Regions from separate parts of the Paraclostridium bifermentans genome, predicted to be linked through region 3. Evidence: riboswitches for the same ligand, from Rfam matches in the RefSeq annotation. Region 3 holds a riboswitch; each other region holds the start of a gene.
The links. A riboswitch is a leader RNA that binds a small molecule or an ion and turns the genes downstream of it on or off. The one in region 3 is predicted to bind cobalamin.
Positions count from the first base shown of each region.

Region 1: linked by a shared signal. The riboswitch ahead of KXZ80_RS14545 (cobyric acid synthase) and the one ahead of KXZ80_RS04570 (ABC transporter substrate-binding protein) in region 3 are both predicted to bind cobalamin.
Region 2: linked by a shared signal. The riboswitch ahead of KXZ80_RS14360 (energy-coupling factor ABC transporter permease) and the one ahead of KXZ80_RS04570 (ABC transporter substrate-binding protein) in region 3 are both predicted to bind cobalamin.
Region 4: linked by a shared signal. The riboswitch ahead of cobT (nicotinate-nucleotide--dimethylbenzimidazole phosphoribosyltransferase) and the one ahead of KXZ80_RS04570 (ABC transporter substrate-binding protein) in region 3 are both predicted to bind cobalamin.

Region 1 covers NZ_CP079737.1:3,007,984-3,016,094, forward strand. Annotated here, with positions in the region: gene cbiD (cobalt-precorrin-5B (C(1))-methyltransferase CbiD) at 1-564, opposite strand, end outside; gene KXZ80_RS14520 (cobalt-precorrin-8 methylmutase) at 575-1,207, opposite strand; gene KXZ80_RS14525 (GHMP family kinase ATP-binding protein) at 1,210-2,082, opposite strand; gene KXZ80_RS14530 (pyridoxal phosphate-dependent aminotransferase) at 2,084-3,154, opposite strand; gene KXZ80_RS14535 (cobalamin biosynthesis protein) at 3,172-4,128, opposite strand; gene KXZ80_RS14540 (cobyrinate a,c-diamide synthase) at 4,121-5,476, opposite strand; gene KXZ80_RS14545 (cobyric acid synthase) at 5,485-6,996, opposite strand; cobalamin riboswitch at 7,116-7,293, opposite strand; gene KXZ80_RS14550 (histidine phosphatase family protein) at 7,313-7,918, opposite strand; gene cobS (adenosylcobinamide-GDP ribazoletransferase) at 7,930-8,111, opposite strand, start outside.
Region 2 covers NZ_CP079737.1:2,975,480-2,983,590, forward strand. Annotated here, with positions in the region: gene KXZ80_RS14345 (energy-coupling factor ABC transporter ATP-binding protein) at 1-514, opposite strand, end outside; gene cbiQ (cobalt ECF transporter T component CbiQ) at 524-1,204, opposite strand; gene KXZ80_RS14355 (energy-coupling factor ABC transporter substrate-binding protein) at 1,198-1,497, opposite strand; gene KXZ80_RS14360 (energy-coupling factor ABC transporter permease) at 1,469-2,209, opposite strand; cobalamin riboswitch at 2,540-2,713, opposite strand; gene KXZ80_RS14365 (DUF1667 domain-containing protein) at 2,938-3,339, opposite strand; gene KXZ80_RS14370 (NAD(P)/FAD-dependent oxidoreductase) at 3,342-4,586, opposite strand; gene KXZ80_RS14375 (NAD(P)/FAD-dependent oxidoreductase) at 4,576-6,036, opposite strand; gene KXZ80_RS14380 (glycerophosphodiester phosphodiesterase family protein) at 6,198-6,968, opposite strand; gene glpK (glycerol kinase GlpK) at 7,061-8,111, opposite strand, start outside.
Region 3 covers NZ_CP079737.1:939,453-947,563, forward strand. Annotated here, with positions in the region: gene KXZ80_RS04545 (aldehyde dehydrogenase) at 1-1,228, shown strand, start outside; gene KXZ80_RS04550 (hypothetical protein) at 1,332-1,520, shown strand; gene argF (ornithine carbamoyltransferase) at 1,639-2,643, shown strand; gene KXZ80_RS04560 (Na/Pi cotransporter family protein) at 2,902-4,527, shown strand; gene deoD (purine-nucleoside phosphorylase) at 4,874-5,584, shown strand; cobalamin riboswitch at 5,779-5,956, shown strand; gene KXZ80_RS04570 (ABC transporter substrate-binding protein) at 5,973-6,995, shown strand; gene KXZ80_RS04575 (FecCD family ABC transporter permease) at 7,014-8,111, shown strand, end outside.
Region 4 covers NZ_CP079737.1:3,016,519-3,024,629, forward strand. Annotated here, with positions in the region: gene cobS (adenosylcobinamide-GDP ribazoletransferase) at 1-165, opposite strand, end outside; gene cobU (bifunctional adenosylcobinamide kinase/adenosylcobinamide-phosphate guanylyltransferase) at 170-730, opposite strand; gene cobT (nicotinate-nucleotide--dimethylbenzimidazole phosphoribosyltransferase) at 744-1,790, opposite strand; cobalamin riboswitch at 1,897-2,072, opposite strand; gene KXZ80_RS14570 (ABC transporter ATP-binding protein) at 2,526-3,206, opposite strand; gene KXZ80_RS14575 (FtsX-like permease family protein) at 3,273-5,840, opposite strand; gene KXZ80_RS14580 (response regulator) at 5,883-6,086, opposite strand; gene KXZ80_RS14585 (response regulator) at 6,046-6,240, opposite strand; rRNA gene rrf (5S ribosomal RNA) at 6,647-6,763, opposite strand; tRNA gene KXZ80_RS14595 (tRNA-Thr) at 6,773-6,847, opposite strand; rRNA gene KXZ80_RS14600 (23S ribosomal RNA) at 6,901-8,111, opposite strand, start outside.

The sequences.
Region 1 (8,111 bases), 1.2 Mb from region 3:
TCCTTCATCACTCATTGGCTCAACTATACCCGTTGTTCCTATTATAGATATACCTCCTACAATTCCAAGTCTTGGATTAAAAGTTTTTTTAGCAATAGTTTCTCCCTCTGGGGCAAATATAGTTATTTTAACTCCCTTTGTATCTCCTATTACTTTTCTAACCTCACTTTGTATCATGGATATAGGCGTTTTATTTATTGCAGCTTTTCCAATTTCTATTCCTAAGCCTTTTTTAGTTACCCTTCCAATCCCAATTCCACCATCTATTATTATTTCATTCGAATCAATAAGTTCAGCTTTAGCATATATATGCATTTTATGAGTTGCATCTATATCATCGCCTCCATCTTTTTGAATGGAACATTGTGCAAAATCATTATTTATATCTACATTCTCCACTTTTAAATTTAATGGAATTCCCTTAGGGGTATCTATATTTACAGTTTCTAATGTTTCCTTAGTTAAAATCATATATGTGGCCGCTTTAGCTGCACCTGTTGCACATGATCCAGTAGTATATCCTCGTTTGTATTTTTTCCCATCTATATAAACATATTCTTCCATAATATCGTCCTTACATAGAGTATAGTATTGCATTTATTATTGCTGCTGCTAAGTTGCTTCCACCTTTTCTACCTTTTGATATTATGTAAGGAATATCTGTTTTTTCTAACTCATCTTTAGATTCAGCTGCTCCTACAAATCCTACAGGTACTCCCACTACAGCTTCAACATTCAATTCTTTTGAATTATGCATTTCTATAACTTTATATAAAGCAGTTGGCGCATTTCCAAGTACAAATATTTTTTTACCTTCTTCTTTTGCTGCAACTTCCACTGCTGCCATAGATCTTGTTATACCTTTTTGTTTTGCAAAATCCGCTACTTTTTCATCACTTACAAAACATTTGTACTTACAACCTAATGCCTCTAATCTTTTTTTATTTATGCCACTTAAAGCCATGTTAGTATCAGTGTATATAGTTGCATTTTCTTTCAAAGCACTTATAATATTTTCGACTACATCTTCAGATATTTTTAATATATCTAAATACTCGAAGTCAGCAGTTGTATGTATAGCTCTTTTTATTATTTTTTCTTCTAGCTCATTTTTAAATTCGTATTCAGGTCGTATCTCATCAATTATGCCTTGAATTATTTCAAAACTCTTAGTCTCTATCATCATAGGATTTTTAATGTATTCCATAGTTATTCACTCCTAAGTCCCCCAGCTATTATATTTGCTGTGTATATTTTTTTGTATTTTTTATCTATTTTCTTCTCTACTATTTTCTCTACTATTTTACTTTCATCCATATCACATTCAAGCAATATACCTATAACTGTTCCACTGTGAGCTATATTAACCCCACAAGCCCCATACTCTTTTGAAATATCCATTATTTCACTTAAGTATTTTTTCTTATGAATATTTTCATTTGCAACACTACTTATATTGCATGCTTGTCCTATTAAATTTAAATCATTATTCTTTATTCCTTGTTCCAGTAGTTTAAAGGCATATTCAATTATGTACTTATTTTGTCTTTTAAGTTTTGTGTAATTTTCCTTTTTTCTTATGTGCTTAGTGCTTAATTTATCATTGGGCTCTAATATCAATACTTTTCCAGTATTGAAACATCCCAATTTTTTTACAACACTTGCATCTAACGGATTAAATATAGTGTTTTCTTTTAGATATATAGAATCTGTAGGTTCAATTTTTGTTGCAAGCTTTGATATATCATACTCACTTAAATCTCTTCCTATAAGGTTTAGTGTTGCTCTTATGGTAGCTCCTATATCTGCAGTAGAACTTGCCATACCTTTGCTTATAGGTATCTCGCTTTTTATATCTATAGATATATTTTTCAAGTCATTCTTAGGCAAATTAAAATATCTAAATACCTCTTCCATAGCTTTTCTTGCTTTTAATGGTCCTCTATTTACATCACTAATTTTTTCTTCTAATGTCACTTTAGAAAATCGATTAATTGCATAAGATGATAAGTATTCTTTTTCTTTTATCATACCTTGCACAAACTCTCCACAAGATGCTGGGCATATTCCATATGATTTCATCCTATTCTCCTAGAATTTTATTTAATTGGCTTAATATTTTTTTATTTTCTGAATGACTTTTTATCGCTATCCTAATATAACTTTCATCTAAATTTCTAAAATTAGATGCATCTCTAATGAGTATGTTTCCTTCTAGAAATAATTTTTCTTTTAATTTACTTGCTGTTGTATTTAGCAATTTTATTAAAATAAAATTTGTATTTGTATCATACGCCTTAATTGCTTTTATATCTCGTAATTCTTTTAAAACATATGCTCTTTCTTTTATAAAAAATCCTTTGCTATTTTTGATATATTCTTCATCTTTAAATATATAATTTGAAATAATATCTGCAAAAGAGTTTATAGTCCATGGTTCTTTAATTTCATACATCTTATCTAAAATGTTTTGATTGCTACATACTCCATATCCTAGCCTTATACCTGGAATTCCAAAAAACTTAGTTATAGCCTTTATTATAAAAATATTTTCATTTTCTTTAATATGTTTTATGAGACTATAATTTTCTTCATTTTCTGCAAATTCCATAAAAGTTTCATCTACTATAAGCAATTTATTGTGCTTTTTTAGAAGTTCTACTAGTGAACTTAAATCATATGTTTTTCCAATAGGATTTGATGGATTACATATAAATAAACTATCAAATTTATCTATGTTTTCATTTATATAATTTAAATCAAGTTCAAAATTGGTATCCTTATTTAGATATAAATTTAAAACTTCTAGCCCACTTAAATTTGCGCTTCTCTCATATTCTGAGAAAGTTGGGTTCAAAATAGCTATCCTTTTACCTATACTTTTCATTAACAGATATATTATTTCAGTAGCTCCATTTCCTGGTATTATATTATAGCTATCTACATTTAAATATCTAGCTATATTTTCTCTCAGGCTTTTATAGCTTATATCAGGATATTTATTGCATACGCTTAGCCCTTCTAATATATATTTATCTAAATTTGGTATTAAATATGGATTTATATTAGAACTAAAATCTATAATATCTTTTGGATTTTTTTTATAAGCTCTACACATATCTTCTACGTTTGCTCCATGTCCAAGGTCTTTCATGATTTCCACCCTCTATCTTAAAGTACTATATAAGTAATTATTGAAAATATAACTAAAGCTATAAATGACGTCAAATACATTATTTTATTTGTTCTTAATATATCTTCAGCTTCTAACTCTCTATCTTTATCCCCTATAGTAGGTTTATAAACCTTTTCTCCAAAGTACATGTTTGTTCCTCCTAGTTGTACTTCTAAAGCACCTGCTACTGCACCTTCTGCATATGCACAATTTGGACTTTTGTGGTTTTTTCTATCTCTCATAGCTATTTTGATACTTTTTTTAGAGTTAAATCCTAATATAAAACTTGCTATCATCATGAAAAATGGTGTTATTCTAGCGGGTATAAAGTTTGCTATATCATCAATCTTTGCAGACGCAAATCCTATGTCTCCATACTTTTCATTTTTATATCCAACCATTGAGTCTAATGTATTTATAGCTTTATAAGCCATTGCAAGAACAGGTCCTCCGATAAAGCCATACATCATAGGTGAAATTATTCCATCTACTGTATTTTCAGCTACAGTTTCAACAGTCGCTCTTATTATTTCATTTTCACTTAAACTGGTTGTATCTCTTCCAACTATATAAGATAGTTGTTTTCTAGATTTTTCAATATCTCCAGTTTTTAAAACTTCATATATTTTTTTTGCTTCATCCGCTAAACACTTTGTTGATAATGTTGTATATAATATTATTGATGCTATAATCACATAAAAAATATTATTTATACAAAGTAAATTTAAAATTAAACCTGTTACTAATGCTGTAAATCCTACTGTTATAATCCAAAGTAGGAATCCCCCTATTTTCAATTGATTTTTTGATTTAAAAATTTTTCTTATTTTTCCTTCTGTAAACCTTATAAGATTTCCAATAAATCTAACCGGATGTGGAAAAGAATATGGATCTCCTATAATCAAATCCAGTAGATAAGCTATAACCATTACTAAAATTATTAATTTACTCATTTCTATCACCTCTAAATTTTATTATTGAATCTAAATTATTATAAAAATGAGTATGTAAATATGTAGCTAAGGTATTACCTTTTGAATATCCTCCATCCCATTCATCTACAATTTTATTGCCTCTTTTTTTAATCATTTTATAGGCACAGTTTTCATCACTTTTAAATTCTGAGTGATGGAATTCATGTCCTTTTATAATTTCTCCTTCATTGGAAAGAATTGTATCTTCCTTAGCTATCCCATCACAATATCCAAACCTTTTAAGCGAAGTTGTCATTTCGCTAGTTCCTTTAAATATTCCTACCATATTATAAATATTTTCATCTGAATCTTTCAGCTTTTCCCCTAAATACATAAGCCCACCACATTCAGCATATATAGGTATATTTTTTTCATGTGCATTTTTTATAGATAATCTCATACTTTCATTTAAATGCAACTCTTTTGCAAATATTTCTGGAAACCCACCTCCAATGTATATACAGTCTGCTTCAGGAACCTTCTTATCATTAAGAGGACTAAATTTAACAATTTCACACCCCATATGTTCTAATAGTTCTATGTTTTCTTTATAATAAAAATTAAATGCTTTATCATAAGCTATAGCTACTTTTTTATTTTCAAACCTTGGTAAATCTTTTAAATCAAAATTGCTTTTTACTGATTCACTTTCTGAAATTTCAATTAGTCTATCTATATCTATGTATTTTTCTATCTCATCTCCTAAATCACTAAATTTTTCTTTTAAAGATTCCATTTCAACACTTGGAATTAAACCTAAGTGCCTAGACTCTAAAGAAAATTTTTCATTAGGTGGAAAATAACCTAATACTTCAGTATTACAATATTTCTCTATAGCTCCTTTTATAAGTTCATAGTGACCTTTTGTTTTTACATTGTTTACTACTACACCTTTTATATTTACATTTTTATCTAATTCTTTATATCCAAGAACCATAGCTGCTGCTGAAGAAGACATAGCCTTTCCGTTTATAACCAATATAACTGGAGCCTTTAATAATTTAGAAGTATATGAACTTGTACATGCATCTAAATCTATACCAAATCCATCATACAATCCCATAACCCCTTCTATTACCGATATATCAGCTTCCTCTGATGCTTCATTTACTATATATTTAATTTTTTCATCTTCCAACATATATGAATCTAAATTTCTTGAGTCTCTCCCAGTTATGAATGTGTGATACGATGGGTCTATATAATCTGGTCCCACTTTATACGGTTGAACTTTTAAGCCTCTTTTAGTTAGAGCTTGCATTATTCCCAGTGAAATAGTAGTTTTTCCAACTCCACTATTTGTTCCTGCTATCAATATTTTTTTCATATTATCACCTAACCATTTATAATCTCATATATTTTTTTCATATCTAAACATTCTCTTAGTATTTTTGCTAACTTGTCATACTCTTTATTTTTAAATTCTTCAAATGAAGTTATAGAACTTTTATTTTCTTCTAATCCTTTATTTTTCCTTATTGAATTTAATATTTCTCTTGTAAAACTAGCATCATCAAAAATACCGTGAATGTACGTTCCAACTACATTTCCTTCTTCATTTATACATCCCTCTTGATATGAAACATTATCTTCTAATTTTTTAGTTATTGTTAGTAGTGATTTTCCTTTTATATCTGTTTCACCCATATGTATTTCATATCCATTTACACTAATATCGCTTAATGAATTTAAGTATCCATTTAAATCTTTATTTATAATAGCTTCAACTTGAGTTGTAACTTTTTCTTTTTCAAACTTAGTTTCTATATCTAAAAGTCCGATTCCATCAATCTCTTTTATAGATCCCTCTATACCTTCCGGGTCATATAATTTATTACCTAAAAGCTGATATCCTCCACAAATTCCAAATATCAATTTTCCTTGTTTTTGTAAATCTTTTATTTGTTTTTCTAATCCACTTTCTCTTATATAAATTAAATCTTCTATTGTATTTTTACTCCCCGGTATTATTACCATATCTGGATCTGATAAAGACTCTCCTTTTTCTATATATCTAATACTTACATCTTCTTGTATCTCTAGCATATGCATGTCTGTAAAATTAGACATGTACGGTGTTCTTATTATCTCTATATTCACATCATTCTTTTTAAATTGTTTTTTAAATCTATCTGTTACACTGTCTTCATCTTCTATATTTAAATCACTATATGGAACTACTCCTATGACAGGAACTTTTATAATATCTTCTAGCATATCTATTCCTGATTGTAAAAGCTCTACAGTACCTCTAAATTTATTAATAATAACACCTTTAACTCTTTCTCGTTCTTTTTCTTCTAGTAAAATCATTGTTCCAGCTATAGATGCAAACACTCCACCTCTATCTATATCAGCAACTAATACTACCGGTGCATCTGCAATTTCGGCCATTCCCATATTAGCAATATCTCTATCTTTCAAATTGATTTCTGCGCAACTTCCTGCACCTTCTAAAACAATTACATCATACTCATCGCTTAAGTCTTTATAAGTTTTTTTTAACATTAAGGCTAAGTCTTCTTTATAATCGTGGTATATACTAGAACTTACGTTATCAAGAACTTTTCCATTTACTATTACCTGACATCTATTTTTACCTGATGGTTTTAATAAAATTGGATTCATTCTAACATCAGGTTCAATTCCAGCCGCTTCAGCTTGAGTAACTTGTGCTCTCCCCATTTCTAACCCATCTTTTGTTATGTATGAATTTAATGCCATATTTTGAGATTTAAAAGGTGCTACACTATATCCATCTTGTTTTAGTATTCTGCATAACCCAGCAGCCAAAGTACTTTTACCTACATTAGAAGCTGTTCCTAAAAACATTAATGATTTACTCATAATAAAAGTTTCCTTTCCAATTTATATTGTTTTTTAATTGCAAAAAAGACCTATCCACGATGGATAGGTCTTAAAAAAGTATATACTTAACCAATTTTAAAATCCTTCACCCCGAAGACTTTATTTCCATAAACTAGGCAGGTCTCCTGACTCAGCTTCATCCTAGTCCTATTCCTTCCCGTAAAATCACAGTGGTGTCTAATAGTTTCGTCAGCATTACAGTAGCGGGGGCTGCAAAGGATTCTAACCTTTTTCCCTATTAATCTTTAATGAAGAACCTAATTTATGTCTATTTTTATGATATTTTCATATGTATTTATGTTAAATATAAAGTATTATTTAGTGTATGAATTACAGAAAATCCATCTACTATGTCTATAATACTAACTGATGCATTGTCTATTTTAAAATTCCAATGATACTCATGTGTATTCCCAATTAAATAAGAAATAATATTTCTTATTGTTCCTGCATGAGCACATATCAAAATAGTTTTGTTTTTGTTACAATCCAGTATATGATTTATTTCTTTACAGACTCTATTATAAGAATCTACTAAACTTTCCCCATTTGGATATTTGTATTCGAATCCATTTTTAATTATTTTTTCAAATTCTTTAGGAAAATTACTTTTTATATATTCAAAATTCATTCCTTCAAAATCCCCAAAACTAATTTCTTTAAGATTCTCACTCTCAACAATTTCTAAATTTTTAAATTTAGCTATATCCTTTATCGTATTCTTAGTTCTAGTAGATGTAGTTGTATATATGCAATCAACATTCTCTTTTTCTAAGAATTTATTTAGTTTAAGTATTTGTTTTTTTCCAAAATCACTTAACTCACTATCTATATGCCCAGATAAATTTCCATCTATATTATCAGTTGTCGTTGCATGCCTTACTAATATAAGCTTTGACATAATCTCACCTCTTATTTTAATCCAAATGTCAAATATATAAATATTAAATATACAACCTCAACAAGTTCGGATGTACATCCAAGTATGTCTCCTGTTATTCCATCTATTTTTGAATATATATATTTAACAAAACCTCTAGTAAATATAATCATAACTGGTATAAATGTTATTACTTTAATTATACTTATTACAT
Region 2 (8,111 bases), 1.3 Mb from region 3:
TTATTGGGTCTAATCCAGCTGTTGGCTCATCTAATAAAACAACTTTGTTTTCCATAGCTATAACAGATGCTATAGCTACTCTTTTTTTCTGCCCATAGCTTAAAAAATGTACTGGCTTATCTATTAAATCTATCGCATTAACCAATTCTAATGCTCTATAAACTTTTTTATTTATTTCACTTTCTTCTAACCCTATATTTCTTAAAGAAAATGCAATGTCATCATATACTCTTGAATAAAATATCTGCTTATCTGGATCTTGAAATACTATACCTACATCTCTTCTTAAGTTATACAAGTCTTTCTTTTTATAACTTAATTCTTTACTATCATAAATAATTTTTCCTGATGAAGGTTTCAATATCCCCATTAAGTTCATAAATAAAGTTGACTTACCTGACCCATTTGAACCTATTATCCCAATCATATTCCCATTTGAAAAATCTAAACTTATATTGTCTAATGCTTTATTATTTTTTTCATATTTATATGTTAAGTTTTCTACTTTAAACATTTTAGTCTCCTATACGTGAAATTTACCATCATACAACTTTATATCTAAAGATATACTCATATCTTCATATCTTCTCATCATTCTAAAAAACAATGTTTTTATAAGCAATGACATTGAATTATATGATGTCATTAAATTCGTATACCCAAATTTTAGTTGTTGTGATTTATATATTTCTTCTGCTTCTTCTATAAATATAAATATAAATCTATAAATTAAAATCATCAATTCTATAAGTGTATGTGGAATATGTAGTTTTTTTAATACTATTATTAATTGATTAAATGGAGTCGTAAGTATTAAGAAATAAATTGATATAATACAACTCATAGCTCTAAGTAATATGTTTACTGAGCTTTTTACAGCAAATTCAGTAGTTCCTATGTATAATCCTAATATATTTACATTGAATATATAATCTTTATTTTCAAATGATATATTAATCAAATTTAATCCAATACCTATAATTAAAAAAATTATAGGTATTTTTAAACATTTAATGTATAGTTTCATATCTACTCTTGCTATAAATAGTATTAAAGCTGTCATAAATAGCATTATAAGTATATGTATATTTGCATTTTGGGTAAGCATAGAAGCTATAACTCCTATAAATGTAATTCCTAATTTTATCAATGGATTTACATCTTTTATATTATTTAAATATGCACAGTTGTCAATTTCTAACATTTATCTTTTTTTCCTTTTTTATATCCTAAAAAATATCCAATTATTCCTGCCCCTATAGCTGCTTGAGTAGAGAAAAGTAAACTTTCAATCTCACCACTAGGTGGTTCATATAAACTATTAAACCAAGGTTTATAATTAGGATTTATTTCACTAATTAAAGATTCTGCTTCTCCATCAGCACCTCCGTATTCAGCAGTTGAGTTTAATATTAACGGAGTTATTATTAAGATTACTGTTAAAATTAATAATAGTATATTTTTATTTCTAGTTTTGACTTTCGAATTTGTACTCATCTTCTACAACTCCTTCTTCATTTTGTGTTATTAAATTGTATACTAATGTAGTTAATAATCCTTCTGCAATTGCTATAGGTATTTGAGTTATAAAGAATACACCTAAAAATTTTACTAATGACCCTAATATACCTCCTGCTGGATCAGGAAATGCTAATGCTAATTGAGTTGCAGTTACAGTATATGTAGCTAAATCTCCTAATGCTGCTGAAAAAAATACACTTTTTCCTGTACTAATGTTTCTTTTTTTACAGAATTTAAATATTAAAAACGATACTATAGGACCTACTATAGCCATAGAAAAAGCATTTGCTCCTAAAGTTGTAAGTCCTCCATGCGCAAGAAGTATAGCTTGAAATAGTAAAGCTATACTTCCAACTACTGCCATTACAGATGGCCCAAACAATATTGCTCCTAGACCTACACCAGTAGGATGTGAACAACTACCTGTTAAAGATGGTATTTTTAAAGCTGATAGTACGAATACAAATGCACCTGCTAGAGCTAACAGTACTTTCTTTTTAGGATCAGCTTTTACTATTTTATTTATTGATTTTAACCCGTATATGAAAAATGGTATAAATACGACAGTCCATAATATAGACCATTGCATAGGTAAGAATCCTTCCATGATGTGCATTGCATGTGAAGTCACAGGATTTAAGATTACAAGTAGTAATCCTGCTATAACTGATAATTTTAAATAATTCATTTTAAATCCCTCTCTTTTTTTATTTAGTACATTATTGTTTCATGTGATAAAATGACTAAATCAACTCTAAGTTTTAAAGGGCATACATAAAAATTCGCTTTGCTCATGTCGCCAACGACTTCGTCCGTTGCTCAAAAAAATTTTTTTACGCCTAAAACCTAGTATTTTAATATAACTAAATTTTATAGAATACTATAGTTTTTTGTAAGCATACTTTACTTAAGCGTAAAAAAATCCCAATCTTTGGATTAGGATTTAATAACATGACAAAGTGGACATAGTACTTTTAAACTATGATACTTTCAATTATTTTCCTTCACCCCGAAGAACTTAATTTTTCAATTATAGGCAGGTCTCCTGGCTTAGCTTCTCTTTACTCCTTTTCCTTCCCGTAAAATTTACAGTGGTTTTAAAAGTTTCATCAGCTTTACAGTAGCGGGGGCTGCAGAGGATTTTAACCTCTTTCCCTATTAATTTTAAAAAACCTATAATCTCTAATATTTAATTATAATTTATCACATACTCTATCTATTATATATAATTCTATAAAAATTTCTATATTCCTCTAAAATTTTTATTTTTATTTTTTATACTTAAGTATATTTAACCAACTATATAGTTATTACTAAAATAAGTTATATACTTTAATAATTCTAACAATAAAAGTAACCTCCTTTAAATATATTTATATCTAAAGAAGGTTATTTTTATTGTCCATTAATTTTTTATTATATACAATCTCTTAATTCATGATCACTATTTTTATCACTTGTATTCATACTTTCCATACTCTTAGAACTTACAATATCAACACCTGTTCCTAATATGTCTTTAACTATAATATCTCCCACATTAACAGGTGCACATACGCATACTTTATCTAAAACTTTCATAATATCAAACATTAACTCTTTAGGCACAGAGTCATTAGTTTTAACTGGAAGTAAGTTTAAATAAGAACCGCTAAGTTTAACTGTAGTAGTTATAACTCTTCTTGGATTTGTAACTTCCTCAACTCCATATTTTGCTCCTCTTTTACATGTGTTTCCTTCTACTTTATATTCTCCATCAACTTTACTTACAACTAATGAACATCCCATTGGACATACTGTACAAGTAACATTTTTCATAATTATGCCTCCTCTACACTAACTATTATATTTCCTTTAATATCTTTGAATAAATCTTTACTAATTTTTATATTTTCCATCTCTGAAGGTATCATATGAGGTCTCTTTTTCTCTAGAATAATTTCATCGTTACTTCTAACAACTAACTTTTTATTTTTGCAAATTTCTCTTACTCTCATAAATAAGTTTACATCTTCATCACTGCTAACATCTATATTTTGAGGAACTATATATATAATTCCATTATCTGCAACTGTGTTAACTTCTTTATTTTTATTTAACTTATTTAAACAGTATAAAGCTGCATTCTTTCCAGCTATTTTACTTTCTTTTGTAACAAAATCAACTAAGTCATGAACATGAACAACATTCCCACATGCAAACACTCCATCTACATTTGTAGACATTGAATTATTTACAATAGGTCCACTAGTTTTATTGTCTAATACAACTCCAGCTTCAACACTTAATTCATTCTCAGGTATAAGCCCTACAGATAAAAGAAGAGTATCACAGCTTATATATTCTTCTGTTCCTTTTATAGGTCTTCTATTTTCATCTAGCTTGCTAATTGTAACCCCTTTTACTCTTTCTTTTCCATCTATATGTGTTATTCCTGTACTTAACATTAAAGGTATGTCAAAATCATCTAAACATTGAACAATATTTCTAGTTAATCCACTTGAATGTGGGTTTATTTCAACTACTGCCTTTACTTTAGCTCCTTCTAATGTCATACGTCTTGCCATTATAAGTCCTATATCACCAGACCCATATATAACAATTTCTTTTCCTACCATATATCCTTCCATATTAGAAAGTCTTTGAGCAGCTCCAGCATTATAAACTCCTGCTGGTCTATATCCAGGTATATCTATCGCTCCTCTTGTTCTTTCTCTACATCCCATTGCTAAAACTATAGCGTCTGCTTTTATATTTATTATTCCATCTTCACCTAAAGCTTCTATAGTCTTATCTTCACTTATATTTAAAACCATCGTATCTAGCATATATTCAATATTTTCTTGTTTAACCATTTCTATGAATTTATGAGCATACTCCGGTCCTGTTAATTCTTCTTTAAACTCATGTAATCCAAAACCATTGTGTATACATTGATTAAGTATTCCACCTAGTTCTCTATCTCTTTCTATTATAAGTACATCTTTTGCACCATTTCTTTTAGCTTCAACTGCTGCACCTAAACCTGCAGGTCCTCCTCCAACAACTACAACATTATATTTCAACTAACTCACCCCTTAATTCTTTTGATTTTCCTAATACAGTATTAGAGTTTTCGTAGTCTTTTAAAACATCTTCCACATCTATTTTAAGCTCTCTTGCTAATATTTCTATAACTTTAGGTCCGCAAAATCCACCTTGACATCTTCCCATACCTGGTCTTACTCTTCTTTTAACCCCATCTAGTGTTCTAGCTCCACATAGTGAATTTATTGCATCTACAATTTCACCTTCTGTTATACTTTCGCATCTACAAACTATTTTTTTGTATCTTGGATCCTTCTTCATAATTTCTTCTTTTTCTTCTTGAGTCATTTTTATGAAAGGTTTATTCTTATGTCTTTTAGACTCAAACTTTTTATTTTCACTTAACATTAATCCTTCTTCTTTAAGAATTTCTACAACATATTTTGCAACTGCTGGTGCTGATGCAAGGCCTGGTGATTCTATTCCTCCAACATTTATAAAGTTTTTACATTTCTTTGATGCAAATATCATAAAGTCTCCTGTATTTGGAGTTGCTCTAAGCCCTGCAAAACTAGTTATTGTTTTTCTGAAATCTATATTTTCTATAGTCTTTTTAGAGCTATTTACGATTTCACTAATTCCGTCTTTTGATGTAGATACATCTTCTTTTTCATCTACAGCAGTAGCATTTGGCCCTACTAATAAATTGCCATGCACTGTTTGTGTAACCAATACTCCTTTTCCTTTTTCAGTTGGACATTGGAATAAAACATGATTAGCAATTTTACCTTCGCTTTTATCTAATATTTTATATTCTCCTTTTCTAGGTATTATAAAATATTCGTCTCCACCTATCATGTTGTTTATCTTATCAGCGAAAACTCCAGCTGCATTTACAACATATTTAGCTTTTATATCATTTTTATTTTTTATTTTTATATTGAAGCAATCGTCTTCTTTAACTATGTCTGAAACTTCAGATTCTAGTTTTAAGTCTACTCCATTAAACATAGCATTTTCCATAAGTGCTATATTTAAGTTAAATGGACAAACAATTCCTGCACTCTCACAAAGTAATGCTCCAACTACATTTTCATTAACATTTGGTTCTAGTTCTAATACTTCTTCTTTATTTAATACTTTTAATCCAGTCGCTTTATTTTCTAATCCTCTTTCGTATAAACCTCTAACGTGTTTCATTTCTTCTTCATCAAATGCTAAAACTAACGATCCTGTTTGTTTAAAGTCTACGTTTAAATCTTTACATAAATCTTTATATAATTTATTACCTTCTATATTTAACTTAGCTTTTAAGCTTCCAACCTTTGCATCATATCCACCATGCACTATAGCACTATTTGACTTAGTAGTTCCTTGGCAAACTTCTATTCCTTTTTCTATAACTACTGTTTTTAAATTATACTTTGATAATTCTCTAGCTATGGCACTTCCACTTATCCCTGCTCCTATTATTGCTATATCATACATAATTTTGCCTCCTTGAAAAAAAATAGAGAGCCCCCCTATACAATGTATAGAAGGCTCTCTTATCTCTTCGCCATAATATTTCATTTTTTAAAATCGTTTTCCTTTTATAATTCTATATTATCATAGATTATTTTAACTGTCACTACCCTAAATTATTTGGATTATATATTTGCTTCACAAACTATATCCTCTTTGTACTTATATGATTTAGGGAATCTATCCGCTATATCTGTAAATATACCTGTAACCCCCCAATTAAATAGTTGATTAGCTCTTGCTAGGTCATTTACAGTCCAAACATTAATTTTATATCCATAACTTCTAAATTTTTCTACCATTTCTTTAGTTAATCCTTTATTTTGTGGATGTATATACTCAGCTCTACACATTTCCATTATAGAAGACCAATCATCGTGTAAATTGTATGTTTCAAATAAACATCCCACAGGAGTATTCGGGCTTAGATCTTTAAATTTAGACAACATTAATGGGTTAAAACTCGAAACGATAACTCTTACATCATCATCTAATTTATTTAAAGCTTTTACAAATCCCTCTATAAGATCTTGCGTTAATTCTTTACCTCCACAACATGACTTCAATTCAAAATTGACATTTAATTTATATTTATTTATCAATTCAATCAACTCATCTAAAGTTGGTATTCTTTCTCCAATATAATCATCACCAAACCAACTTCCTGCATCTATATCATTTAAATCTTCTTTACAAATATCATATAAAGACCCTGTTTTATTGCTACATCTATCTAATGTATCATCATGATTTATTACTAGAGTTTTATCTTTTAAAATATCAATGTCACATTCAAACCATTTTATTCCTTTATCCTTGCATAATGAAAACGCTGATAAAGTGTTTTCTGGTGCTAATGTAGACATTCCTCTATGAGCAAATAGTATTCTTTCCATTTTATCTCCTTTATTACTTAACACCAATATCTATATTTTTTAATTTTTTTACTACTTACTTCAATTATATAACTTTTATTAGTAATTTATCATTAATTTTTTACACTAGCTAACTCTTTTTCGAATTCTTCATCTTCTTTTGCCCATAAAAGAGATCTATTTACTGCTCTTTTCCATCCTTTGTATAATAAATTTCTTTTTTCTTCACTCATGTTTGGCTCAAATTCTTTTTCTAATGACACAGACTTTTTAATATCCTCTTTATTTTCATAGAATCCTACTGCTAACCCAGCAAGGTATGCTGCTCCTAACGCTGTAGTTTCAAGTACTTTAGGTCTATTTATGCTTACATTTAATATATCTGATTGGAACTGCATTAAGAAATTGTTAGCACTGGCTCCACCATCAACTTTAAGATTTTTAAGCTCTAAGCCTGAGTCTTCTTTCATAGCATTTAACACATCTTTTACTTGATATGCTATTGATTCAAGTGTAGCACGAACTAAGTGAGCTCTGTTAGCTCCACGAGTAAGCCCCATAACAGATCCTCTTGCATACATATCCCAATACGGTGCTCCAAGTCCTGCAAAAGCTGGAACTACATATACACCATTAGTATCTTTTACACTTTCAGCATAGAATTCACTTTGCTTAGCATCATATAATATTCTTAATTCATCTCTTAACCATTGTATAGATGCTCCACCTATAAATATACTTCCTTCTAGCGCATACTCTACTTTGCCATCAACACCCCAAGCTATAGTTGTAAGTAATCCATTTTTTGATTCAACCATCTTCTCTCCAGTGTTCATAAGCATAAAACAACCTGTTCCATAAGTATTTTTAGCGCATCCTTCTTCAAAACAAGTCTGACCAAATAATGCTGCTTGTTGGTCTCCTGCACATCCAGCTATAGGAATTTCTGCTCCACCTAACATATACTCATCAGTGTTTCCGTATATATAGCTAGATGGTTTAACATCTGGTAACATACTTTTTGGTATATCCAGTATTTCTAATATTTCATCATCCCATTTTAAATCTTTTATATTATATAACATTGTTCTTGCTGCATTTGAGTAATCTGTAACATGCACCTTACCTCTAGTTAAGTTCCATATTAACCATGTATCTACTGTT
Region 3 (8,111 bases):
AGATTTAGGAAAATCTGAGTTTGAAAGTTATACAACAGAGGTTGGATTTATATATAGATCTATAAATCATGCACTGAAAAATATAAAAAAATGGAATAAAGTAAAAAGAGTAAGAAATGATATAGCGCAAATTCCAGGAAAGTCATATGTATATAACTCTGCATATGGAAGTGTTCTTATAATAGGGCCTTATAATTATCCTTTCCAATTAACTATAGAACCGCTTATAGGAGCTATAGCTGGTGGAAACACAGCTGTTATTAAACCTTCAGAATACACTACTAATGTTGAATATATATTAGTTAAAATTATTAAAGAGTGTTTTAATTCAAATTATATTGATATAGTAGTGGGGGATTATACTGTAAATAGCAATTTATTAGACTTAAATTTTGATTATATATTTTTTACAGGAAGCGTAAATGTAGGCAAAATAGTTATGGAAAAAGCTAGTAAAAACTTAATACCTACAACTTTAGAATTAGGTGGAAAGTCACCAACTATAGTAGATAAAACTGCAAAACTAGACGTGACAGCAAAACGTATAGTATGGGGAAAATTTGCAAATGCTGGGCAGACTTGTGTAGCTCCTGACTATTTATTAGTTCACGAAGATATATATTATGAGTTTATAAAAAAATTAAAGAGTACGATAGAAACATTTTATGGAGTTAATATAAAAGATAGCAAAGATTTCGGAAGAATTGTTAATGACCGTCACATGAGTAGGTTAAAGGATATACTAGATAAAGATCATGAAAAAATAGTATTTGGAGGAGACATTGATATGAAAGAAAGATATATTTCTCCAACTATTTTAAAAGATGTTAACTATAATGATGCGGTTATGCAAGATGAAATTTTTGGCCCTATAATGCCTATTATAAAGTACAGCGAACTTGATGATATAAAATTTTATTTAAACTTACATCAAACACCACTGGCGTTATATGTTTTTTCAGAAGATAAATATTTTAGTGATTATATAATTAAAAACTTTACTTTTGGAGGTGGATGCATAAATGATACAATAACGCATGTTGCATCTACAAATCTTCCATTTGGAGGAGTTAAAACATCTGGAATTGGAAGATATCATGGATATAATAGTTTTAAAACTTTTACATATGAAAAAGCAATTGTAAAAAGAAGTAGTAAAATAGATATAAATTTAGTATTTCCGCCATATAAAGATAAATTAAAATTAATAAAAAAAGTAATGAAATAAAATTTAAAAATGTAAAAATTTTACTGTATTTGTTAATGAAAATAAGAGAAAACTAAAAGTGATGTATATTTAGTTCAATATATTTTACTTGGAGGTGCTTATTTTGAAAGACAATTCATTTTTAAATAGTGTAAGAGGCATATTCAAAGAAATGCTGTATATGGAAAGTGAAAACACTAATACAGATAGAGAGAAAGTAACTGAGATAGATAAGTATGGAAACAAAACTACTTACTATAGAGCAGGAGCAGGACCTGAACAACCTAATACAATAAATCAAAAATTTGAATAGATATAAAAAAGACTACATTGATATTATCAGTGTAGTCTTTCTTTTTAGCATTAAAATAGCACATATAAACGAATAAAAGAGTAAAATAAATAGACAACAATTTTTAGGGGGGATTAAATTGACTATAGATCTAAAGGGAAGATCATTTTTGACTTTATTAGATTATACAGAAGAAGAAATAAGATACCTATTAGACCTAGCGAAGCTTTATAAAATAGCTAAAAAATTAGATAGATCTCACAAAAAATTAGACACTAAAAATATTGCACTTATATTTGAAAAAGATTCAATTAAGACAAGGTGTGCATTTGACGTTGCAGCTATGGATTTAGGAATTGGAGTAACTAATATAGGTGCAAATGAACTACAAGGTGATAGAAGCGAATCTATAAAAGATTTTGCTAGAGGATTTGGGAAAATATATGATGGGATAGCTTATTATGGAGGAACTCAAGAGAATTTAAATGAATTAAATGAATTTGCTAAAATTCCTATATGGAATGCAATGACAATAGAGTATAATCCTACTCAAGTTTTGGCAGATTTATTAACTATAGAAGAAAAGTTAGGATACTTAAAAGGTTCCAATCTTACATTTGTTGGAGATACGAAAAATAGTGTGGTAAATTCTTTAATGATAGCATGTGCAAAGATGGGAATTAATTTTACTATATGTGCTCCAAGTGATTTGCATCCTGATAAATCATTAGTTAATGAATGTAAAAATATAAGTGAAAAAAATAAATCTAATATAAGTCTAACTGAAAATTTTTATGAAGGGACTAAAGATGCAGATATAATATACACCTCTTCGTGGAATTCTATATTGGAATCAAATAATATTTCAAAAGACAATATAGATAAATTGGCCATTTACAAAGTTAGTATGGAAATTATAAATAATTGCAACAAAAAAGTTATATTTATGCATTGCTTGCCAGCTTTTCATAATTTAGAAACTAAGTTAGGACGAAATATGAATAAAGATTTTGGAATTAAAGAAATGGAAGTATCAGATGATGTTTTTGAATCTGATTTATCTGTTGTATTTGAGCAAAGTGAAAATAGAATGCATACAATAAAAGCTATAATCGCCGCAACTTTAGGAGCAGAATATAAGTAATATTAATTGAATTGATGTATAAAAATAAGGATATATTACTATATTCTTATTTTTATACATCAATTCAATTAACAAAAAATTAACGAAAAAGTTCGTTTTTTAACTAAAGCTTAATCCGAATTTAATAATTAACAGCAACTTAACAAAAAAGAGTGTTTCTTAACATAGCCTTAACTTAAATTGACAAAATATTTGTTAAAATCAAATTAATGAAAAAATACAGAAAACACGTTTGATTTTTTAAGGAGGAAATTATTAGTGGAAATAGCAGTAAATTTGATGGGAGGACTGGGACTATTCTTATATGGAATGAATCTTATGGCAGATGGTCTTCAGAAATCAGCAGGAGAAAAATTAAAAAGAATAATTGGACTTTTAACTAGTAATGTATTAATGGGAGTTTTAGTAGGGGCTCTAGTAACAGCAATTATACAAAGTAGTAGTGCAACTACAGTTATGGTAGTTGGATTTGTTAACGCAGGAATCATGACATTACCTCAGGCTATAGGAGTTATAATGGGGGCTAATATAGGAACAACTATAACAGCACAACTTGTATCTCTTGATTTAGTAGGGATAGCGCCTTTAGCATTAGGTATAGGGATAGTAATGTATTTATTTTCAAAGAATCAAAAAACAAAAACAATAGCTGAAATTTTAATAGGTTTTGGTATATTATTTACTGGAATGGACTTTATGAAAAATGCAGTAAAGCCATTAGCAGAGTTTAAAGGATTTACTGATGCATTAGTTGCTTTTGGAAATAGACCTATTCTTGGAATCTTATTAGGATTTGGAATAACGGCTATAGTCCAAAGTTCGAGTGCTTCTATGGGGATGTTATTAGCACTTGCATCTCAAGGATTAATACCTTTAACCGCAGCACTTCCTATATTATATGGAGAAAATATAGGTACATGTGTTACATCTTTAATATCTAGTATAGGAGCTAGTATAAATGCTAGAAGAGCAGCTTTAATGCACTTAGTGTTTAATATAATAGGAACCATCGTATTTATGTTAATTTTAACAAAACCTATAACTATGATAGTTCAAAATTTAAATCCAGATGATGTAAGTAGACAAATTGCAAATGCTCATACATTATTTAATATAACAAATGTTATATTATTACTTCCTTTCTCTAAATACATAGTAAAGCTTACTATGAAGCTTATGCCAGAAAGAGAAGAAGAAATAAAAAGCAAAAAGACTGTTCATTACATAGATGATAGAATGATGGAAACTCCATCTATAGCTTTATCAAACACTATAAAAGAAACTTTAAGAATGGGTGAAAAAGCTAAAGAAAGTTTAGACAATGCAATGACAGGATTTTTAAATAAATCAAAAGAAAAAGTAGATAAATCTTTTAAAAATGAAAAGCTAATAAATATTTTACAAAAAAGCATACTAAATTATTTATTGAAACTATCTAAAACTTCATTAAATGATAATTCTAGAGAAAGTGTAGATTTATTATTTAATACTGTAAATGATATAGAAAGAGTTGGAGATCATGCAGAAAATATAGCAGAGCTTGCAACTACAGTTATAGATAATGATTTGAGTTTATCTAAAGATGGATCTGTTGAACTTAAAGAATTATACCAAAAGGTCTTAGACACGTACAGTTTAGCGCTTGAAAGTTTAGAGAAGTCAGATGTAGATTTGGCGTGTAGAGTAATAAAGATGGAAGAACAAGTTGATATGATGGAAAAAAGCTGTAGGGCAAATCATATGAGAAGACTAAACGCAAGTTCTTGTAGTGTGGACTCTGGAGTTATATTCTTAGATTTAATTAGTAATCTAGAAAGAGTATCAGATCATTCTGCTAATATAGCTCAACAGGTTATAAAATCGAGTAATAAGAAATTTGCATAATATAAGACTTTAAATAAAAAGCTTTATCAATATAATGTGACATTATGATTGATAAAGCTTTTTATATTTAATTAAACTATAAATGTAATTAAATTTTAAAAATTATAAAAATTGGCAGAAAGTATTGTACTAGTGAATAAAAAATTGTAATATATACATATAATATAGTGTATGCTAAAAGATAAAGAGTGTAGACTAAATAAGATATCAATATATACAAGTACATATATGTTATAAGGAAAAGTATTTCAATTTTAAATTGTATATATAATTATTGATATTAAATAAGATGATAATTAAGTTTAAATAATATTAATGATAGTTAAAGGAGAATGAAATTATGGCAATGGGAGCACCAACACCACACAATAGCGGTAAATTAGGAGATATAGCAGAAACAGTATTATTACCAGGGGATCCTCTAAGAGCTAAATTTATAGCAGAAACTTTCTTAGAAGACGTTGTTCAATACAACACTGTAAGAGGTATGAATGGTTATACTGGATACTATAATGGTAAAAAAATATCAGTGCAAGGTACAGGTATGGGTTGTCCATCAATAGGAATATATACATATGAATTAATCCATTTTTATGGAGTTAAAAATCTTATAAGAATAGGTTCTGCAGGAGCTTTACATGAAGATTTAAAAATGCATGATATAGTTATAGGAATGGGTTCTTGTACAGATTCTAATTATGCAGCTCAATACAACTTACCAGGAACATTTGCACCAGTAGCAAGCTATGAATTACTTAGTAAGGCTGTAGATGTTGCGAAAAGCCAAGGGGTTGAGCCTAAAGTTGGAAACATACTATGTAGTGATGTATTCTATGGAGATGAAGGATTAGATTCTTTAGCAAAATGGACTAAAATGGGTGTTCTAGCTGTCGAAATGGAATCAGCTGCACTTTATATGAATGCTGCAAGAGCTGGAGTTAATGCTCTTTGTATATTAACAATTTCTGATTGTCCTTTCAAAGGAGAAGCAACTACTGCTATGGAAAGACAAACTGCATTTACAAGAATGATGAATATAGCTTTAGAATTAGCTTAATATAAAAACTCGCTTTTGTATAACTATGAAAGCGAGTTTTTTTTATGCTAAAAAACTTAAATATTAATGGGTTTTATACTTAAAGGTCTAATTAAATAATGCAAGGAAAGTAAAAAATTGATACAGATTAAAAAATAAGATGTCTAAATTTTGCAATTTATAGAAAAATGAATCGGATTATGATAACATTATAATGATAAATATAAATACTAGGTTTTTATTAATTAATAGGGAATGATGTGAAAATCATCAACAGCCCCCGCTACTGTAATTACGGACGAGTCTTTTTTAAGCCACTGAAGAATTTCTTTGGGAAGGTAAAGATGAGGATGATGTATAAGTCAGGAGACCTGCCTAGATAAAACAAACTTTCGGAGGGAGAGACAAAATGAAAATATCAAAAAAAATTAAATTAAGTTTGCTTAGCTTAGTTATAGGGCTAAGCTTTGTAGGGTGCAGTAAAACCGAAACTAAAACTGAAGACACTACTGCAAAGAAGGTAGAAAAAACAAATGAAACAAAGGATAATTATTATCCAGTAACTATTACTACGCACAATAGTAACAAAGAAGAAATAAAGGTTACTATAAAAGAAAAACCTAAAAAGGCGCTTGCAGTTTATCAAGACTCTATAGAAACTATGCTAGCATTAGGGTTAGAAGATAATATAGTTGCGGCGGCTGGGTTAGACCATAAGGTTAAAGATGAATATAAAGAAGCTTTTAAAAAGGTTAAGTATTTAGATGAGTTTACGCCGTCTAAAGAAAATACTATGATGTTACAGCCAGATCTTATAGTAGGATGGGATTCTTTGTTTACCGATAAAACATTAGGAACAGTAGATTTTTGGCAAAATAAAGGCACAAATACATACATGGCATTAAATAGTGGAGCAGTAGAGCATAAAACTATTAAAAATGAATGTGAAGATATCTTAAATATAGGGAAAATATTTAACGTTGAAGATAAAGCTAAAAATATAGTTGGTAATATAAATAAGAAAGTAGATGAAGTTGTAGAGTCTGAAAAAGGCAAAAAGCAACAAACTACTTTAATAGTTGAATTTTACGATGATAAAATTAGTGGATATGGAAAAAGCACTCTAGGAGGAGATATGGTAACTAAACTAGGTGCGAAATTATTAAATGAAAATGGGAATCCACTAAGTAAAGAAGATTTAGTAAAATTAAATCCAGACAGTATATTTGTAGTATATATGAATAGAGATGATGATAGTAAAAAGGCTGAAGAAACTAAAAATTTAGTTATGAAAGACAAAGCATTACAAAGTTTAAATGCAGTTAAAAATAATAGAGTTTATCCAATAGAACTAGGACAAATGTATTGTAGTGGAGTAAGAACTATAGATGGAATAGAAACTTTTGCAAATGGACTTTATCCAAGTAAGTAGAAAGAGGGACATAGGCATATGCAATCAACGAAAAGCTTAAGAAAATATGGAAATAATGAAGAAAAGGGCTTTGTTAAAACAAAGCCTTTATATATATTAGTTATTATGGGACTTATTGTTGCTTTAATTCTATCTATTTTATTTGCGGTAACAATAGGTTCAAGTGACATAAGCATAAAGCAAGTATATCAAATAATAGGGTATAAACTATTTAGTATAGGAAATGAAAATAATTTATCTAATGGAGCTATCCATGATGTAGTATGGTTTATTAGGCTACCTAGAATAATTTTAGCTTTATGTGTAGGAATAGGACTATCTGTATGTGGAGTTGTAATGCAAGCTATAGTAAAAAACCCTCTAGCAGATCCTTATATCCTTGGCGTATCATCTGGAGCATCCTTAGGGGCTACAATAGCTATAATGTTAGGATTTACAACTTTATTAGGACAAAACTCAATAGGGATATTTGCATTCTTTGGTGCATTTTTAGTCTCGATGCTAGTTTTAATGATTTCAAACACAGGGTCAAGATCTAACTCTACAAAACTATTATTAGCGGGAATGGCTTTGAGTTCTGTGTGTAGTGCATTTTCAAGTTTTATAGTTTATATAAAAAATGATGCAGAAGGAATGAAAAATATAACATTTTGGCTTATGGGAAGTTTAGCTGGTGCTAAATGGGAAGAAATAGTATTTATACTTCCACTGATTTTAATAGGTACTATATTCTTTTTAAGTCAGTATAGAATATTAAATTTAATGTTGTTAGGAGATGATGTAGCCATAACATTAGGCACTGATTTACATAGGTATAGACAAGTATATCTAATTGTAACATCTCTCCTAGTAGGATTAGTGGTTTATTCATCTGGTATGATTGGATTTGTTGGACTTATAATACCTCACATTGTTAGAGGTTTATTTGGGACTGACCATAAAAAAATAATTCCAATATCTGCACTTTTGGGAGCTATATTTTTAATATGGTCAGATGTATTATCTCGAATAATAATAAGAAATGCAGAACTGCCGATTGGAATACTTATATCTATGATAGGAGCTCCTTGCTTTGTTTATCTAATGATAAGAAGAAGTTATGGGTTTGGAGGTACT
Region 4 (8,111 bases), 1.2 Mb from region 3:
AAATACTAAACTTGATACTAGTCCAACTATAAAGTATAAAATTCCAAGCACAAATCCTACTAAAGGAAAGTAGTACATAGTTTTATGAAACTCATCATCAAATCCTATATCGACTCTAATTGGAATTCTAGTTAAAAACTGTAATATTCCTATAAATCTTTTCATATTACTACTCCTTAATTTTCATAGGTATACCACTTACAACAAAGTAAACTTCATCAGCACATTTAGCTATATACTGATTTATCCTACCTACTATATCAGAATATACTCTACAAAGTTTATTATCAGGCACTAAACTCATACCTAACTCATTAGTTACTATTACAAAGTATAAATCTGTTTTTTTAATTTCATTTATTAGCATTTCAATTTGTTGTTTTATATACTTTTCCATCTCATTAGTTTCTTCTGGTGTGCATTTATCAAAATCTATTCCATAGTCAAATATCAAATTATTAACTAATAGTGTTACACAATCCAAAATAACAGTTTGATGTTTATTACCTAAATTATCTATTATCGAATATATATCTTTAAAAACTTCATAAGTTTCCCAATTACTCGGTCTACTTTCTTTATGTTTTTTAACTCTATCTTTCATCTCCTCATCAAAAGGAGTAGAAGTTGCTATATATGCTGTTGAATTTTCTCTACTTATACATAAACTTTCTGCAAAACTACTTTTTCCAGATCTAGATCCACCAGTAACTAAAATTAACTTGCTCATAAATTTCACCTTCTTATTTTCCTATATCTACTTCATCAGTTGTTGCCATATTTTTATATGCGTAATTTGCAGCTTCTATAATATTGAAGGCTAATGCTGAACCACTTCCTTCACCTAATCTCATATCCATATTAAGCATAGGATTTAACTTTAATATTTCTAAGGCCTTAGCTGCCCCTGCTTCTGCTGATGTATGTGATGCTATCATATACTCTTTAACCATAGGATTTATAGTGTATGCTATTAAAGCTGCTGCATATGATATAAATCCATCAATAACTATTGGAGTTCTATTAGCAGCACAAGCTAAAATCACGCCTGCCATTCCACCTATTTCAAAACCTCCAACTTTAGATAATATATCAACTCCATCTAATTTATCTGGCTTATTTAATTCAATTGCTTTTCTTATCGTGTTAGCTTTATGAGCTACTCTATCTTTTTTAAGTCCTGCTCCTATTCCTGTAACATCTATAGGATCACAATCAGCTATAACAGAAACTATAGCGCTACTTGGAGTAGTATTACAAATTCCCATTTCTCCTATTCCTATAAGGTTATATCCTTTTTCTATACTCTCATTTGCTACTTTTATACCTATTTCTAAACATCTAATGGCTTCTTCCCTAGTCATAGCTGGCCCTTTTGCCATATTAGAAGTTCCTTTTCTAATCTTATAATCTATAACTCCATCTAATTTTTCATCTGTATTTATTCCTAAGTCAATTGCAATAACATCAGAATTTACAAATTTAGATATAGCTCCTACTCCACATACCCCTTTAGTAAAGTTCGGAAATTGAAGTCTAGTTATTTTCTGAGGGTCTGGTGCTACACCTTCTTCATATACTCCATGATCTCCTGCAAAAGCAATCACTATTTTTTTATCTGTATCAAAATATTTTTTTTCAGTTATTCCTGCTATTTGTATACATATATCTTCTAATTTTCCTAAGCTCCCCACAGGTTTAATTAATTTATCTAATCTATCTTTCGCTGCATTCATATGTAATTCACTTAATGGCTTTATGTTATTTATCGTCTGTTCTAAAGTTTTCATGACTACCTCCTTAAATTACAATAAAAAAAGACTTAACTCAAGAGTTAAGTCTTTAAATATGTCATAAAAATATTTTAAGATTTAAATTCTTCACCCCGAGAACCTAGTTATATAATATACTAGGCAGGTCTCCTGACTTAGCTTCTTCCTTGCTCTAACCTTCCCGTAATTTTAACAGTGGTAAATAGAGTTCGTCTGCATCACAGTAGCGGGGACTGTAGAGGGATTACACCTCTTTCCCTATTAATCTTAAATGTAAGAACCTATATATATTTAAGTTATTTAATTTTGTTTTATTGATATTATATATAAAAAATCTCCCCACATACAACTAATTCTACATTAGTGTACATAAATCCTTTAATTTTTTCCATTGTAATTATTTACTTATCTATTTGAGTATATATAATAATACCATAAAAATGATTAATTAGATAGAGTTCGTTGGAATATATTATAATATACACCTTTTTTACTTAAAAGTTCTTCATGTGATCCTGACTCAACAACCTGCCCTTTATTTAAGACATAGATTTTGTCAGGATTCATTATTGCAAATAATCTATGTGCTATAACTATAACAGTTTTATTTTTTAATAATTCACTTATATTTTCTAATATAAACTTTTGAGATATATTATCTAGTGCTGATGTTGCTTCAACTTATACACGTACCAATTAAAATTCCTGTATATTATTGAAATACAATAAGTTCCCCTATACTCATATTTCCTTTTAACCTTGCCTTATTTCTATTAGTTTACCATCACTTATAGTAATCATTATATCTGCCATTTTTGCTATTTTTTCATCATGAGTTATCATAACTAAAGTCTGATTAAATTGTTTAACACAGCTCTTTAATATATCCATAACTTCGTCACTAGTTTTACTATCTAAATTTCCAGTGGGTTCATCTGCAAATATTATAGATGGTTGATTTGATAAAGCTCTTGCTATTGCAACCCTTTGTTGTTGTCCCCCCGATAGCTCATTTGGAAATTTTTTTATTTGATCTTTTAATCCTAATCTTTCGATAGTACTATCAATATACTTTTTATCTACTGGTTTTGAGTCAAGAGATATTGGTAAAATTATATTTTCATATACATTAATAACTGGTATTAGGTTAAAACTTTGGAAAACAAATCCGTATTCTTGTACCCTAATTTTAGATAATTTATCATCATTTAATGTATATATATCCTGATCTCCTAAATATACATTTCCTGATGTAGGTTTGTCCAATCCTGCCATACAATGAAGCAAGGTACTTTTACCACTTCCGCTTTCTCCAACAATAGCAGTAAACTTACCACTTTCTATTTCTAAAGTAATACCATCAACAGCGTTTACCCCGCTATCTCCTTTTCCATATATCTTTTTTAAATCTTTTGTTTTTATACTTTTTTTCATATATTATCAATTCCTTATTTTATTATAGTTTGTCTATATACAGACTTATTAAAAATATAAATTATTTTAGTATTTATTTATACCCTCACTTATATCTATATTGTCTATTAACTTTGACTTGAAATACCCTATTAAAAAAGCAAATAAAATTGTTATTGACATAAATATAAGAACCTCTTTTGGAGGTATGTATATATCACTCATGTTCAAATTATGTCCTAATTTTGCATGTATTTGTTTACTTTTGGTGAAAAATATAAGCTCATCTATTGAAACTGCAACCCCCGCTAATACACTACCTATAAGGCTATAAACTAAAGCTTCATATATAACTAACTTTTTTAAATATTTCTTTTTAAGCCCTATAGCCCTTAATATAGAAAACTCTCTTATATTGTTATTAATATTTATACTAACTGTTGTATATATATTAAATAATGCAGCTATCAATAGTATAGACCCTATCATCAACCTAGACTTTAAGTAACTATTTGAGTCAGTTGAACTTTTATATTTGTTATTTGGAGTAATAATATTCAAGGAATTATACTTTTTATTTATATTATCTACTAATTTATCTGCTTGTTTATTACCCTCCCCATCTATATTAAAGTTTACTTCCTGTATATAAGTGTCATTTGTTATATTCTTGAATGATTCTAAATTCATGTATATACCCATATTTACAGCATAATTTTGCATTCCGTTATTATATTGGAATGATTGATCTAGTATAGCATTAACTCTACATTTATATGTTTTGTAACCAAATTCTTTATTATCTTTTTTGTTTAGCACTTTAAACTCAAATATATCTCCTATTTTTAAATTTTTAATAGCATCTTCCATCTTACCGTTATATATGTTGCTAAATTTATTGCATATTGCAACATCTATAAATTTATTATTTTGTTCATTAATTTTTTGTATATTTCCTTCTTTTACATATTTATTTAATTTATTATAATCATCAACTCCACTTATCAAAGCCATTACTTCTAAATTTTCTTTTTTATTATCTTTTATCCCCTCCATTTTAATATAAGATTTATTTAAATTATCTTTTGATATTGTTACATATCCACATGTATGACTTAATAAATTAAAATCTTTTACTCCTTTAATCTTCTTTATATTTGACGTCTCTTCCATACTTATCTTATCTATGCTCTCATCAACATTTTCATAAGGCTTTATCATGTAACTATATTCATCTTTAAGTCCTACTGAATATTTCTGTGTTTTATTAAAATAGTTTTTCATATTCGTAGATGTACATGATATAAACACAAATCCACTAAATGCAATTATGACAATTGAAATTATTGACTTAAATTTGCTTCTTAATAAATTGTTTTTTAGAAGTGTTTTTAGAATTTTCTTATTCTTTTTTGCTTTATACTTAACCTTGTCACTTTTATTTATAAGATCCATTGGGTATTTTTTTAATGATTTTAATATAGGTAAACATATTGCTATTAATAATGCACCTATAGTTATTAAAAAAGCTTTACCTACTATAAGATGTGAAATATTTAACTTAACTTTGCTAAAATCACTTATATTAAATAAGTTGGATCCTACAAATATACTCATAGCATATCTTGCAAAAATAATAGAAGAGATAAACCCTATAAATCCACCTATAATAAATAATATACTCATTTGAAATAAATAAAATCTAATAACCTTTTTATTAGACATGCCCACTGTTCTTAAGTCTCCAATTTGATTCATCATTTTACTAAGAATTATATTAAAATAATTAAAAATTGTAAGAGATGCAGTTATTGCTACAAGGATTTTTACCTCTTTTTGATTCTCCTGTTGGAAAGCTCCATATAATCTAAGTGCCGCATCCAAGTATTGATTACTAGATACGTCTGATTGTCCATCTTTTCTAATATCTGTTGTATAGTCAGATGATGGATCGTATTTTTTTCTTATTTCATTAAATTTCTGATCTATATTATGTTCATTAATCCCTTTAACATTATAAATCGTACTATAAGTTATAAATTTATCTGGTATTATATTTTTACTATCTCCAACAAAGCTATCTAGTTCTATATCTTCAAGGTTATAATAGTCTTCAACTTTACTTATAACCCCAACAACCTTATAATTATCTTTTTTACTATAAATTTCATTAGTTTCATCTAATTTATAATTAATTTTATTTACTCCTGAAATACTTTTATTTAAAATATTTTCCTTATCATATTTACCTAATAACTTTGAATCTATAATAATTTCATGTTCATTTTTAGGATATCTTCCTGAAATAAGGTCATAGTTTAAATCCTTTAAATAATTTTTATCAAATGAATATAGTTTACTTTTTAATCCATCTTGTAAAATAAATTCACCTAAATTTTTAACTGTAGATAAATTATAAACTTCATCTACCTTTTTTAATTTTTCTATATTTTCTTTATTATTACTTATAAATGTTCCATCATAATATCCTGCAATTTCTTTAGCCTGGTTTATTTGATTGATAGACATACTATCTCCTATTATGTCTACTCCCAGTATTAATGTGATTGCAACTACTATAGAAGCTATTATAGTAATTGACTCTTTTCTATTTTTTCGTAAATACATTAAGGCTAGCTTTAGCTCAAATAACATTTTTTCTCTCCCTATAAAAAATATTAAATTAAATTGTAATAATTAACTTTCAAAAACTTCCTTTATAGACGAAATAGTATGCTTTTTTAAATCTACAAATTTAATTGGCTTTAATAAATATCTATATACTCTAAATTCATATCCGTCTTGTAGATAATCTATTACCCCTGTTATAAATATGATTTCACAACTTTTGTCTTTTTCTCTAATTTTTTTTGCGACTTCCATACTTATTAACTTTTTCATATGCATCTTCAGGGTAATTATTTATTAAATCCTCCCCACAATTAAATACTATTATTTCAAATTGATTAGTTAATTTATTCAATATAATTTCTAAATTTTCTTTTAATTTTTCTCTACATGAAAAATTATCTTCACAAATAACAATCTTAATCATAAACCCTCCATATATGCTAAATTTATATTTAATCCGTCAAATATAATATTTCTTTTTTTCCCCTTATTTCGCTATATAAATATATTAACACAATATACTTTAATGGTAAATTTTTACAATTATTTAATCTTTTATTTATCCATATCGTACAAACACAGTTCTTTTTTATTTTGATGTACGAAAAAGGTGGTTAGTATTAAGTTACAATGCAGAAATCATTTTAAATCATCTTCTCTTATATTTATCTCCTACCGTACAAGCGTAATCTTTATTTATTTTTGCACAACAAAAAGTGGTTAGTATTAAGTTACAATGCAGAAGTCATTTTAAAGCATCTTTTCAGCTTTATGACTTCAAATGTAACTTAATACTAACCACTACAAATCCACGTAAAATAAAAAAAATTACGTGGCTACATCCTACTCTCCCAGGCAGCTTCCCACCAAGTACCATCGGCGCTAAAGAGCTTAACTTCTGTGTTCGGAATGGGAACAGGTGTATCCTCTTTGCTATAATAACCACATAATCTTTATGGAGCTAGTGATAGGAATCGAACCTACAACCTGCTGATTACAAGTCAGCTGCTCTACCGTTGAGCCACACTAGCAACTAAGTTTTAATGCTTTGAAAACTGAATAACATTTATAAGATTAAATAATCTTGGTCAAGTCCTCGATCTATTAGTATCGGTAAGCTACATACATTGCTGCACTTACACCTCCGACCTATCAACCAGGTAGTCTTCCTGGGATCTTACCCTTACGGTGGGAAATCTTATCTTGAAGTTGGCTTCGCGCTTAGATGCTTTCAGCGCTTATCCATTCCGTACATAGCTACCCAGCCATGCCCTTGGCAGAACAACTGGTACACCAGAGGTACGTCCATCCCGGTCCTCTCGTACTAAGGACAGGTCTCCTCAAATTTCCTACGCCTGCGACGGATAGGGACCGAACTGTCTCACGACGTTCTGAACCCAGCTCGCGTACCACTTTAATGGGCGAACAGCCCAACCCTTGGGACCTACTACAGCCCCAGGATGTGATGAGCCGACATCGAGGTGCCAAACCTCCCCGTCGATGTGGACTCTTGGGGGAGATAAGCCTGTTATCCCCAGGGTAGCTTTTATCCGTTGAGCGATGGCCCTTCCATGCGGAACCACCGGATCACTAAGTCCGACTTTCGTCCTTGCTCGACCTGTATGTCTTGCAATCAAGCTCTCTTCTGCCTTTACACTCTACGCACGATTTCCGACCGTGCTGAGAGAACCTTTGAGCGCCTCCGTTACTCTTTGGGAGGCGACCGCCCCAGTCAAACTGCCCACCTGACAGTGTCCCAATACCTGATTCAAGGTATCTGGTTAGAATCTCAGTACTACAAGGGTGGTATCCCAAGGATAGCTCCACCGAGACTGGCGTCCCGATTTCATAGCCTCCCACCTATCCTGTACATGTAGCACCAAAATTCAATGTCAAGCTACAGTAAAGCTCCATGGGGTCTTTCCGTCCTGTCGCAGGTACCCGGCATCTTCACCGGGATTACAATTTCACCGAGTCTGTTGTTGAGACAGTGCCCAAATCGTTACGCCTTTCGTGCGGGTCGGAACTTACCCGACAAGGAATTTCGCTACCTTAGGACCGTTATAGTTACGGCCGCCGTTTACTGGGGCTTAAGTTCACTGCTTCGGATAAATCCTAACAGATCCCCTTAACCTTCCAGCACCGGGCAGGCGTCAGCTCCTATACATCGTCTTGCGACTTAGCAGAAACCTGTGTTTTTGGTAAACAGTCGCTTGGGCCTATTCTCTGCGGCCACCTCGGGCGTTAACCCTAACGTGGCACCCCTTCTCCCTAAGTTACGGGGTCATTTTGCCG